DNA from 2 places in the Martinezella sp. CNPSo 3959 genome. Region 1 is predicted to be linked to the other one. Evidence: predicted binding sites of a transcription regulator. Region 1 holds the regulator's gene; the other holds the start of a gene.
What was found. Region 1 encodes PhoB, which activates phosphate uptake and scavenging genes when phosphate is short. Its sites were predicted from a motif close to TGTCATNNANCTGTCAT; they were not measured.
Positions count from the first base shown of each region.

Region 2: a site for PhoB is predicted at 3,064-3,080, ahead of AC13RE_RS22685 (alkaline phosphatase). Genes of this name have one in related genera too.

Region 1 covers NZ_JBXSOV010000004.1:27,220-32,664, reverse strand. The annotation lists gene AC13RE_RS12595 (aspartate aminotransferase family protein) at 1-715, opposite strand, end outside; gene AC13RE_RS12590 (GcrA family cell cycle regulator) at 1,140-1,676, shown strand; gene phoB (phosphate regulon transcriptional regulator PhoB) at 1,768-2,451, opposite strand; gene phoU (phosphate signaling complex protein PhoU) at 2,483-3,196, opposite strand; gene pstB (phosphate ABC transporter ATP-binding protein PstB) at 3,248-4,063, opposite strand; gene pstA (phosphate ABC transporter permease PstA) at 4,079-5,413, opposite strand; gene pstC (phosphate ABC transporter permease subunit PstC) at 5,410-5,445, opposite strand, start outside.
Region 2 covers NZ_JBXSOV010000013.1:33,459-38,903, forward strand. The annotation lists gene AC13RE_RS22670 (ABC transporter permease) at 1-42, opposite strand, end outside; gene AC13RE_RS22675 (ABC transporter ATP-binding protein) at 39-725, opposite strand; gene AC13RE_RS22680 (hypothetical protein) at 731-1,195, opposite strand; gene AC13RE_RS22685 (alkaline phosphatase) at 1,270-3,024, opposite strand; gene AC13RE_RS22690 (Lrp/AsnC family transcriptional regulator) at 3,324-3,803, shown strand; gene AC13RE_RS22695 (SAM-dependent methyltransferase) at 4,040-4,669, shown strand; gene AC13RE_RS22700 (TerC family protein) at 4,832-5,445, shown strand, end outside.

The DNA of each region.
Region 1 (5,445 bases):
CAGGCTTGATGCCGGACCATTCATGGGCAAAGAGCTTGCCGGTACGGCCGACACCGCACTGAACTTCGTCGAGGATCAAAAGCAGGCCGTGCTCATCGCAGATCTCCCGCAGCCCCCGCAGGAATTCGTTGGTCGCCGGGCGGATGCCGCCCTCGCCCTGAACCGGCTCGATCAGGATCGCAGCCGTCGCATCCGTGATGGCGGCGCGCACGGCATCGAGATCGCCGAACTCCACCTGGTCGAAGCCCGGTGCCTTCGGGCCGAAGCCTTCGATATACTTCTCCTGGCCACCGGCGGCGATCGTTGCGATGGTGCGGCCGTGGAAGGCGCCTTCGAAGGTGATGATATGGAACTTCTCGGGATGCCCCTTGGCGAACTGATAGCGCCGCGCAGTCTTGATGGCGCACTCCAGCGCCTCCGCGCCCGAATTGGTGAAGAACACCTTGTCGGCGAAGGTCACCTCCGTCAGCCGCTTCGACAGCTTCTCCTGGCCGGGCACCTCATAGAGGTTGGACAGGTGCCAGACCTTGTCGGCCTGCGCCTTCAGCTCGGCGACAAGATGGGGATGAGCATGACCGAGCGAATTGACCGCGACGCCGGCTGCGAAATCGAGGTAGCGTTCGCCATTCTCAGTGACCAGCCAGACGCCCTCGCCTCGCTCGAACCGCAGCGGAGCGCGCAAGTAGGTGTCGTAAAGCGGCGTGGTCTCGGCCATGGCCATATCTCCTGATCACAACTTTAAGGACCGATCGCTTCCATTTGATGAAACGGGTCCGAAAAAATCAAAAATGCCGCCTTGCGGCGGCTTGGGCACTATTGATGTTTTGCACCGCGATGTCAACAAAACTGCCGTTTTAGCAGGTGCGAGAAAACGCTTGCCGGCAAAAGAGATGCATCGGGCGGCGCCTATGGCAGAAATGCCACGCCCGGACAGCAAGTTGGGGAAAACCTCGAAATCGATTCCTCAAGATTCCCGCGACTCTTGTCACGGAGTCAGCCTCACACTAGGTTAAAAACCAATTGCTAGACTGCATGCGGCGGAACTAGTCACCACAATTTTAGAGCGTTTCGCGCCTCGATACCATGCGAGGCAATGGTGAGGGATTCTGCCATCGGAAACGCGACAGCGGAGACAGGGCATGAATTGGACAGACGAACGCGTCGAGAAGCTGAAAAAGCTATGGTCCGAAGGATTGAGCGCCAGCCAGATCGCTGCGCAGCTCGGTGGCGTGAGCCGTAATGCCGTTATCGGCAAGGTACATCGCCTGAACCTCCCCGGCCGAGCGAAGGCGGGCGGCACGACAACCGCAGCGCGCACGCCGAAGCGAAGCGCAGCGGCACCTCGCGCTGCGACCTACGGATCGCGCGTTGCTACCCGCACGGTGGTTGCCCGCCAGCAGGGCGCAACCATGCTGAAGGAAGAGATCGAGATCGATTCCGTCAATGAAATCCAGTATCGCCCGGCATCGAACGTCGTCGTTCCGATCTCCCGCCGCCTCGGCCTGACGGAACTGACGGAGCGCACCTGCAAGTGGCCGGTCGGCGATCCGCTGAAGGACGATTTCCATTTCTGCGGCAACGAAAGCCCAGATTCATCGCCTTACTGCACCTACCATCAGCGCCTGGCCTACCAGCCGGTGCATGAACGCCGTCGGCCAGCGCAACCACGCGGCTGAGACGCGCCATCGATGAGATAAAAGAAACGGGCCCTTGGGGCCTGTTTTCTGTTTCCGCCGCTATGTTGAATGCCTGATCGGGGATACCCGATCAGGCCTCCATGGAGTAGCCCGCGCCGCGAACGGTGCGGATGACATCCTGCATATTGGAGAAATTGAGCGCCTTGCGCAGGCGGCCGACATGGACGTCGACCGTGCGTTCGTCGACGTAGATATCGTGACCCCATACGCCGTCCAGCAGCTGCGAACGCGAGAAGACGCGGCCCGGCGAGGACATCAGGAACTCCAGCAGGCGGAATTCCGTGGGCCCCAGCCGCACTTCGCGGCTCTTGCGGTGGACGCGATGGGTTTCGCGATCCAGCTCGATATCGCCGCAGCGCAGCACCGTGGAGAGAACCTCCGGGCGGGCACGCCGCAGCATCGCCTTGACGCGGGCCATCAGCTCCGGCGTCGAGAACGGCTTGACGACATAATCGTCCGCGCCGGTCGAAAGCCCGCGCACGCGCTCGCTTTCCTCGCCGCGCGCCGTCAGCATGATGATCGGCAGACGCTCCGTCTCCGGCCGCATACGCAGCCGGCGGCAGAGCTCGATGCCGGACACGCCGGGGAGCATCCAGTCGAGGATCAGGAGATCGGGGATGCGCTCCTGGAGACGCAGCTCGGCCTCATCGCCTCTGAGGATCGTGTCTACCTCGAAGCCTTCGGCCTCAAGATTGTAGCGCAGCAGAACGCTGAGCGCTTCCTCGTCTTCTACAACAGCAACTCTCGGAACCATGCGCCTATGGTCTCCTTTCTTCGCTTTCGGATTATTCCGTCACTGCGCCGACGGTATTGGCGGTATCGTCCTTCGGGCGCTCGCCTTCCGGCTGCGCGCCCGTCGCCATGTAATAGATCGTCTCGGCGATGTTGGTGGCATGATCGCCGATGCGCTCGATGTTCTTGGCGCAGAAAAGAAGATGCGTGCAGGTGGTGATGTTGCGCGGATCTTCCATCATGTAGGTCAGCATCTCGCGAAAGAGCGAGGTGTACATGGCGTCGATTTCCTCGTCGCGTTCGCGGATCGACACGGCCTTGTCCGGCGAGCGGGTCGCGTAGACATCCAGAACTTCCTTGAGCTGGCTCAGCGCCAGTTCGGAGAGATGCTCGATGCCGCGAGCGAGACGGCGCGGGACACCGGTGCCCTGGACGGCGATGACGCGCTTTGCGGTGTTCTTGCCGAGATCGCCGACGCGCTCCAGATCGGAGGCGATGCGGATCGAGCCCATGATTTCACGCAGGTCAGCCGCCATCGGCTGACGGCGGGCGATGGTGACGATCGCCTTGTCGCCGACTTCGCGCTCGGCATGATCGAGAACGACGTCGTCGGAGATGACCTTCTGGGCCAGGGCAGTGTCGCTGTTGACCAGCGCGCGTACGCTGTCGCTAACCATCTGCTCTGCCAGGCCGCCCATTTCAGCAATGCGGCGCGTCAGGAACTTCAGGTCTTCGTCATAGGCAGAGAGAATGTGAGTGGAGACCATTTTTCTATCCTCAAGGTGAACTGTGTGAAATGAGCCGCGCGCCTGACATCATCAACCAAAACGGCCCATGATGTAATCCTGCGTGCGGAAATCGTCGGGATTGGTGAACATCTTATCGGTGTCGTTCTCCTCGACCAGGTGGCCGAGATGGAACATTGCGGTACGCTGCGAGACGCGGGCTGCCTGCTGCATGGAGTGCGTCACGATGACGATGGTGAAATTCTCCCGCAGTTCGTGGATGAGATCCTCAACCTTGGCGGTTGCGATGGGGTCGAGCGCCGAGCATGGCTCGTCCATCAGGATGACTTCCGGACTGACCGCGACGGCGCGGGCGATGCACAGACGCTGCTGCTGACCGCCGGACAGGCTCGTGCCGGCATCATGGAGCCGATCCTTCACCTCGCCCCAGAGACCGGCCTTCTGAAGACTGCGCTCGACGATATGCTCGAGATCGGCCTTTGAGCGATGCAGGCCATGGATGCGCGGGCCGTAGGCGACGTTCTCATAGATGGACTTCGGAAACGGGTTGGGCTTCTGGAAGACCATGCCGACGCGGGCGCGCAACTCCACCACGTCGATGCTGTCGTCGTAGACATCCTGATCGTCGAGCGTGATCTTGCCGGTGACGCGGCAGGTCTCGATCGTATCGTTCATGCGATTGAGGCAGCGCAGGAAGGTGGACTTGCCGCAACCGGAAGGGCCGATCAAAGCCGTAACCGTATTCGCGCGGATCTTCAAATTGACGTCAAAGAGCGCCCGCTTGTCGCCGTAGAACACAGAAACGTCCTGGCCGATCATCTTGTAGGGGATCGTCATCATCTTCCTGGACAATGCTTTTTCGCTGGCGGCTTCCGTCATCATGTTCATTTCGTGCGCCCTCCCTTACCAGCGCCGCTCAAAGCGGCGGCGCAGCAGGATGGCGCCGATGTTCATCGCGACGAGGAAGAAGAGAAGCACGATGATGGCACCCGACGTCCTTTCGACAAAGGCCCGCTCGGCTTCGCTCGCCCACATGTAGATCTGCACCGGCAGCGCCGTCGAAGGTTCGAGCGGCGATGCCGGATAGTTGGCGACGAAAGCGACCATGCCGATCAGAAGCAGCGGCGCAGTCTCGCCAAGCGCGTGCGCAAGCCCGAGGATCGTGCCCGTCAGAATGCCCGGCATCGCAAGCGGCAACACGTGATGGAAGACCATCTGCATGCGCGATGCACCAAGACCGAGCGCCGCGCTGCGGATCGACGGCGGTACGGCCCGCAGCGCCGAGCGTGTGGCGATAATGATCATCGGCAGCGTCATCAGGCTCAGCACGAGACCGCCGACCAGCGAGGCAGAGCGTGGCAGTCCCATCATGTTGATGAAGACCGAGAGACCCAGCAGGCCGTAGACGATCGATGGGACGGCCGCGAGATTGTTGATGTTGACCTCGATCAGGTCCGTCAGCCGGTTCTTCGGTGCGAACTCCTCCAGATAGATCGAGGCGGCGACGCCGACCGGCAAGGCAAGCACGAGAACGGTCAGCATCAGGTAGAACGAGCCGATCAGAGCGACGCCGAGCCCGGCGGCTTCGGGTCGGCTCGAGTTGCCCGACAGGAAGAGACCGCTGTTGAAGGCCTTGTAAAGCGCACCGCTTTCGCTGAGTTGCTTCATCCAGGCGACCTGGCGGTCGGATATCTTGCGATCCTTCTCATCGACCGTCAGATCGATCTGGCCCTTGTTGGCTGAATCGATATTGGAGCTGGCAAGGAAGGTGACGTTCTGCGTCGTCCCTATGATCGAGGGATTGGCGACGACCCTATCGCGCAGCGCGATCCTGGCACTGTCCGACACCATCGCCGTTGCCTCGCGAACGAGAGCGCGATTGGCCGGATCGATACCAAGCGCCTTCACCAGTGCATCGCGCACCAGTACCGGGTAGTTGGCAGCGATCAGAACCTTCGGATCGCTGGCGCGCTTGGCTGCAGGGTCGATCACCTTCTCGGTGAATTCGATCGGCAAGGTGATCGATGTCTGAACAAAAGCCGTGTAGCCGGTGCGGACCACGGTCGAGACCAAGATCATAAGGAAGACGAGACCGAAAATGACAGCCGTGATCCCATAGGCGCGAAAGCGGCGCTCGGCAGCATAGCGTTTTTTGATACCGATATCACGGCGCACCGACGCACCCGGCGTCAGGTCACGCGGCATGTTGAGCTGAGAGGAGGATACGACACCGCTCATTCGTATTGCTCCCTATATCGACGGACGATGTA
Region 2 (5,445 bases), on a different contig from region 1:
ACTCCAGAAACGCCTGAGATCGGCAAGGATGAAGGTGATCATTGCGCGGCCACCTCTTGGCTGTCTTCCTCGATGCGCCCGCTTGCCAGATTGATGCGACGACCAAGACTCTCGGCGAGCGCTGTGTCATGCGTGACCACGATGAGCGTCGTCCCTTCTTCTGCCGACAATTGCAGCAGCAGCTCTGCAACCTCGTTACCTGCCTGGCGATCCAGGCTGGCGGTCGGCTCGTCGGCGACGATGACGCCCGGACGCGACAGCAGCGCGCGGGCAACGGCAACGCGCTGCATCTCGCCGCGCGACAAAGTTTCGATCTTTTGCTGCGGCCGGGAGATACCGGTCACCGCCAGCAGATAAAGCGCTCGTTCCCGTTCGCTGGCCGCAAGGCGCCGGGTCAGCTTGATCGGCAACACGACGTTCTCCAAGGCGGACAGTCCGGGAAACAGATGAAAATCCTGCATGACAAGGCCGATATTGCGGGCGCGAAAGGCGTCGCGCCGGCCGGCGGAGAGGCGCGTGATTTCCGTTCCGCTCCAGGATACGCTGCCATCCCTGATGTCTTCCAGCCCGGTAATCGCATTGACGAAGGTGCTCTTGCCCGAGCCGGACGCACCCGTGATCGCAAGCCGACCGCCCGCTGGCAGATGGAAGCGGTCGATGGAGAGAACCGGCGCGGCAAGACCGGGGAACTGCATCCTCAGGCCGGAAACATCGAGAGCGAGCATGAGGATCAAACGGTCTTGAACGAGGCGTCCCTGAGACGCAGCTGGCTGATGAAGCCGGTTTCGGGGTCGGTCCACGAACCGAACTCCAGCACGCCGCGCGCCATGATCGGCGCGTTGTACTGCACGAATGTCTGCTTGGACGAGAGATAGACGACCACGATATTATCTGGCCAGTCGGCATCGGAAGAGCAGAAGGGGCAAAGCGACATCGGGATTTCCGTGAGCACGAAGAAAGCCGCCTCCGCCTTCAAGGGCGGTGCCATGAAGCCATTGATGGCGACGTCCTTGCCGCTCGACTGCTTGACCTTGTCGGAAAATTCGAGCCCCAGCGGACCGAAACTCTTGTAGAGCTCGCCGAAGCCTAGTTTCTCCGAGGCATTGGCACGTACCGCAATGCCCATGACAGGCAAGGCTGCGGCGGCGGCCAGAAAGTCTCGACGATTGATGGTGGCGATCTGATGCTTCGACATCGCGTACCCTCATAAAAATGGAGAAAACAGGCGGTTTCGACACCGCCTGCCCTATTCACATGGCCTGTCAGGACTTACATCTTTTCGGTGCCGAGCGCGAAAGTATCGGCCAGCACGCGGTAGACATCGCTCTGTTCCATGTAACCACGGAAGCCTTCGGCACCGGGGCCTGCCGCCTGCAGCACGACGTCGTCGACGGCGTGGACACCGCTGTCCTCGTCCTTCGGAAGATTGCCCTGCACGAAGACGGCACCGGGCACATCCTTGTAGGCTTCGTTGGCGACATATTCCTTCTTCTCGTTCTGGATCGCCGGAACGAAAGGACCATCGAGCTTCGGACGGAAGGTCTCGTAGTGATCAGGGCCGTTATTGGCGGCCATGAACAGGCGACGCGAAACGTCGACGCGGTCCGGATAGCCGTCGCCATCCTTGTCCTCATAGTTCGGGAAGCCGGCCGCCGCATAGGTGCCGACCTTCTCGCGCATTTCCGTGCCCGGCTTGTTATCGTCGACCGTGCCGATGATCGAGACGCCATGCGTGTGGTCGCCGGTGACGACAACAAGCGTATCCGGGTTCTTGGCCTGGAACTCGCGGGCGACGGCAACGGCCTTGTCGAACTCGATCGTATCGACCAGAGCGCGATCCCAATCCAGCGGATGGCTCATCTTGTCGATGGAGGCACCCTCGACCATCAGGAAGAAGCCGTCCGGGTTCTTGGAAAGCTTGTCGAGCGCGACCTTGGTCATATCGACAAGGCCAGGCTGGTTCGGGAACTTGTCGACAGTGCCCTTCTTCAGAAATTCGCGGTCGAGCGTGACGTCGAGATTGCCGGTGTGGAACAGGCCGAGCAGCCTGTCCTGGTTCGAGCCGGCAGCAGCCGCCAATTCGTTCTTGTCGGTCGCAACGGCATAGCCGGCATCCTTGAAGAGCGCGATATAATCCTTGTCGTCCTTGCGCTTGGAACCGGGCACGCTTTTCGCCAGGAAATAGGCCGAGCCACCGCCGAGCAGGACATCCGGCTTGACGTCATACATCATGCCGACGATATCGGCCTTGTCGCCACGCTTGCGGGTGTGGGAAACGAGCGCTGCCGGCGTCGCATCCTCGACTTCGGCCGTGGTCACAATGCCGAGCGACTTCTTGCCGGTGCGGCGCAGGGCCTCGCCGATGGTCTCGACCTTGGGATCGTCGAGGCTCGCCGGCGTGCGGTCGGCGTAGACGCCGAGGGCGTTCACGGCCGACTTGTGGCCGGTCATATAGGCCGACATGGTGTTGGCACTGTCGGTGGCAATCGCCGAGGTCGAAGAGGTGCCGATGAAGGCAACCGGCGGGATGTCGTCCATGGCGAGGCGGCCATTGGCCTTGCCTTCGGTCATGCCCTTGGACATGAGGCGGGCGCCGGTGCGATGCGCAACCGAGAGACCATCGCCGAGCAGGAAGATGATGTTCTTGGCTTTCGGCGTCGCCGAAGTGCCATAGACATCCCAATTGACGGATTTCTTCTCGTCGCCAGCAGCAACCTCGACCTTGTACTGGCCAGGCTTTGCGAGCTTGACGCCACGCAGGATCAGGGCAGATCCGAGAACCTTGTCCTCAGCACCCTTCTCCTCGGCGACAAAATCGGCCGCCTTGCCGAAAACCGCATCGTAGCTTTCGCCGTTGACCGTGACCTTCACGTCTTCCGGCTTCACGACCTTGCTGAATTCCACCTTGAAATCGAACGGAGAGCCGGCGAGTACCGTTGCCCGGTCCAACGGATAGACTGTCGCTGCATGGGCTGCGCCGGACATTACGGTCGCAGACATCATGGCGAGAAGAAGTTTACGCATTTATACCCCCTGCGTTTGGTTGCTTCCCGCTCCCCACATATAAAAGCCAGATGACAATCATGTAAAAGAAGGTCAACTTTCTCAACCGCTAATTCCACAACAGAAACCGATAAGCAATCCTGATTGTATGCGCCGCACCTAAAATGCTGCGCATACATGCAAACGGTCCTGTCAATTCGTCGTCATCCGCAATCCAGTGCCATGCAAGCTACGCCGATCGTAGTGAGTGAAAACTTGCCATCTTTACCGAAAGAGCAAATATTACGCACGTTTCGTGAGGATTTTGAGGATTTTTCGCAATGGAAGAACAGCTCGATAAACTGGATCTACGCCTGCTGGAGGAGCTTCAGAAAGACGGCAGACTGACGAACAACGAACTGGGTGAACGCATCGCACTATCCCCTTCGCAATGCTCGCGCCGCCGCACACGGCTGGAGGCGGAGGGCTATATTCGCAGCTACCAGGCCAACCTCGACCGACAGAAGCTGGGGCTGGACATGCTCGTGGTCATTTCGGTGACGCTCGCCACTCATAATCGCGATAATGCCCGCCGGTTTTCGCAGCTCATCAACGGTCTGCCCGAGGTGCTGGAAGCCTATGCGTTAACGGGCGAAATGGACTATCACCTGAAGGTCGCCACCCGCGGGCTCACCGATCTCTCCCGTTTCGTCAACGACGTGCTGCTTCCGCATGAATCGGTCCAGCATGTGAAGACGGCGATCGTGCTCGATACCCTCAAGACCTTCGAGGGATTTCCGGTTCATTTGCCACACGGCTGATATGGCGAAGGCGCTTGGCGGTCACCGCTACGCGGCTGTGCCCTGTGGAGCGTCAAGGGCTAGTTTTGAGGGGTTGCTTTCTGCGCATACAGCCCTTCCAATCATACCAGAGACAATCTCCTTGGCGAGGATCGGCTTGCATGACCACGGATGTACAGACGCGGCATTTCGAAGAATTTGCCGAAGTCCTGCTCAGATGCAATCATCTGTATCATCCAAGCAACGATTCCATCGCCTTGCGCAATGCCGTCGAAAGCAGGCGTCAGATAGAGATATTCGACTATAGCCGCGCCGCCGATGCCTTTATGCGTGCATTCGGGATGCGGAATTCCCTGAAATGCCTGCGGGCGCTCACCAGCCTTGAGGCAACTGTTCACAAATATAGGAGAGTATGTGACCTCGGCTGCGGCTCCGGTGCTTTCAGCCTTGCCTTTGCTTATCTCGCCGGCAATCCCGAGCTTCAGCTTCACGGTCTGGACATATCCGAACATCAGCTTTCTCTCGCCCGGGAACTGATATCGGCTGCAGGACTGCCTGGGCGTTTCCAGTTCGAGCAACGAAACCTGCCGGCACCGATCGGCTATATTCCCGACCTGACGATCTCCTCCTACTGGTTCTGCGAAAATGAGCACGTTATCGCCGACGCGGAGCTTTTCAGCCTCATGGCGGGACGGGAGATGCTTGTTGTCGATTATGAAAAGATAATCGACCGCATCGCAACCTGTCTTCCAAAAGGATTCCACATCCTCGGGCGGCACAGCGGTCACGTCGAAATTCCCCCCGCCCTGGCGGATTTCGTCGCACAGGAGAGGGCAAGCATTTACGGCATTCACATCGGTCGGGCCACGGATGAGACGGGCAAATGATGTTGCCGCTCTGCCGCAAAATGCGCGCAAGCCCCTTGAAAGGCAAACAGTCGTTTCCCAGCTATTGGCCAACCCGCTGGTCCGGGCCCCTCTGGTGAGAGCCGTCGGCGCTCTTGCGATGTCGGACCGTTTCCGACACCGCGCCGACAGGGGTTTTCTCTCATGGAAACGTCTTTGCTCTTCGTCGAGTGGCTGGGAAAGCCACTCTGGATGTGGATGAGCTTCCTGGCGCTCGTCATCGCCATTCTCTCTTTCGATCTTGGCGTCCTGCATAAGGAAAACAAGGAGATCGGCGTCGGCGAGAGCATCAAGCTCTCCGTGTTCTATATCACCCTTGGCCTCGCCTTCGGCGGCTGGGTATGGTGGTATCTCGGCGCCGATTCCGGCCTTGCCTATATGACGGGCTTCGTCGTCGAAAAAACGCTGGCTCTCGACAACGTCTTCGTTATTGCCCTTATCTTCGCCTTCTTCGCCGTGCCCCGCCTCTATCAGCACCGCGTGCTCTTCTGGGGCATTCTCGGCGTCATCGTGCTGCGCGCGATCATGATCGGCGTCGGCGCGACACTGGTGGCCGAATTCTCGTGGCTGCTCTATGTTTTCGCGGCCTTCCTTATCATCACCGGCATCAAGATGCTGGTCGTGAAGGATGCCGAGCCGGATGTGTCGAAGAACCCGCTGGTGCGATTCATGCGCAGCCGCTTCAACGTCACCGAAAATCATCACGACGAACGCTTCTTCATCAAGCAGCCGCATCCGCAGACCGGTAAGATGGTCTG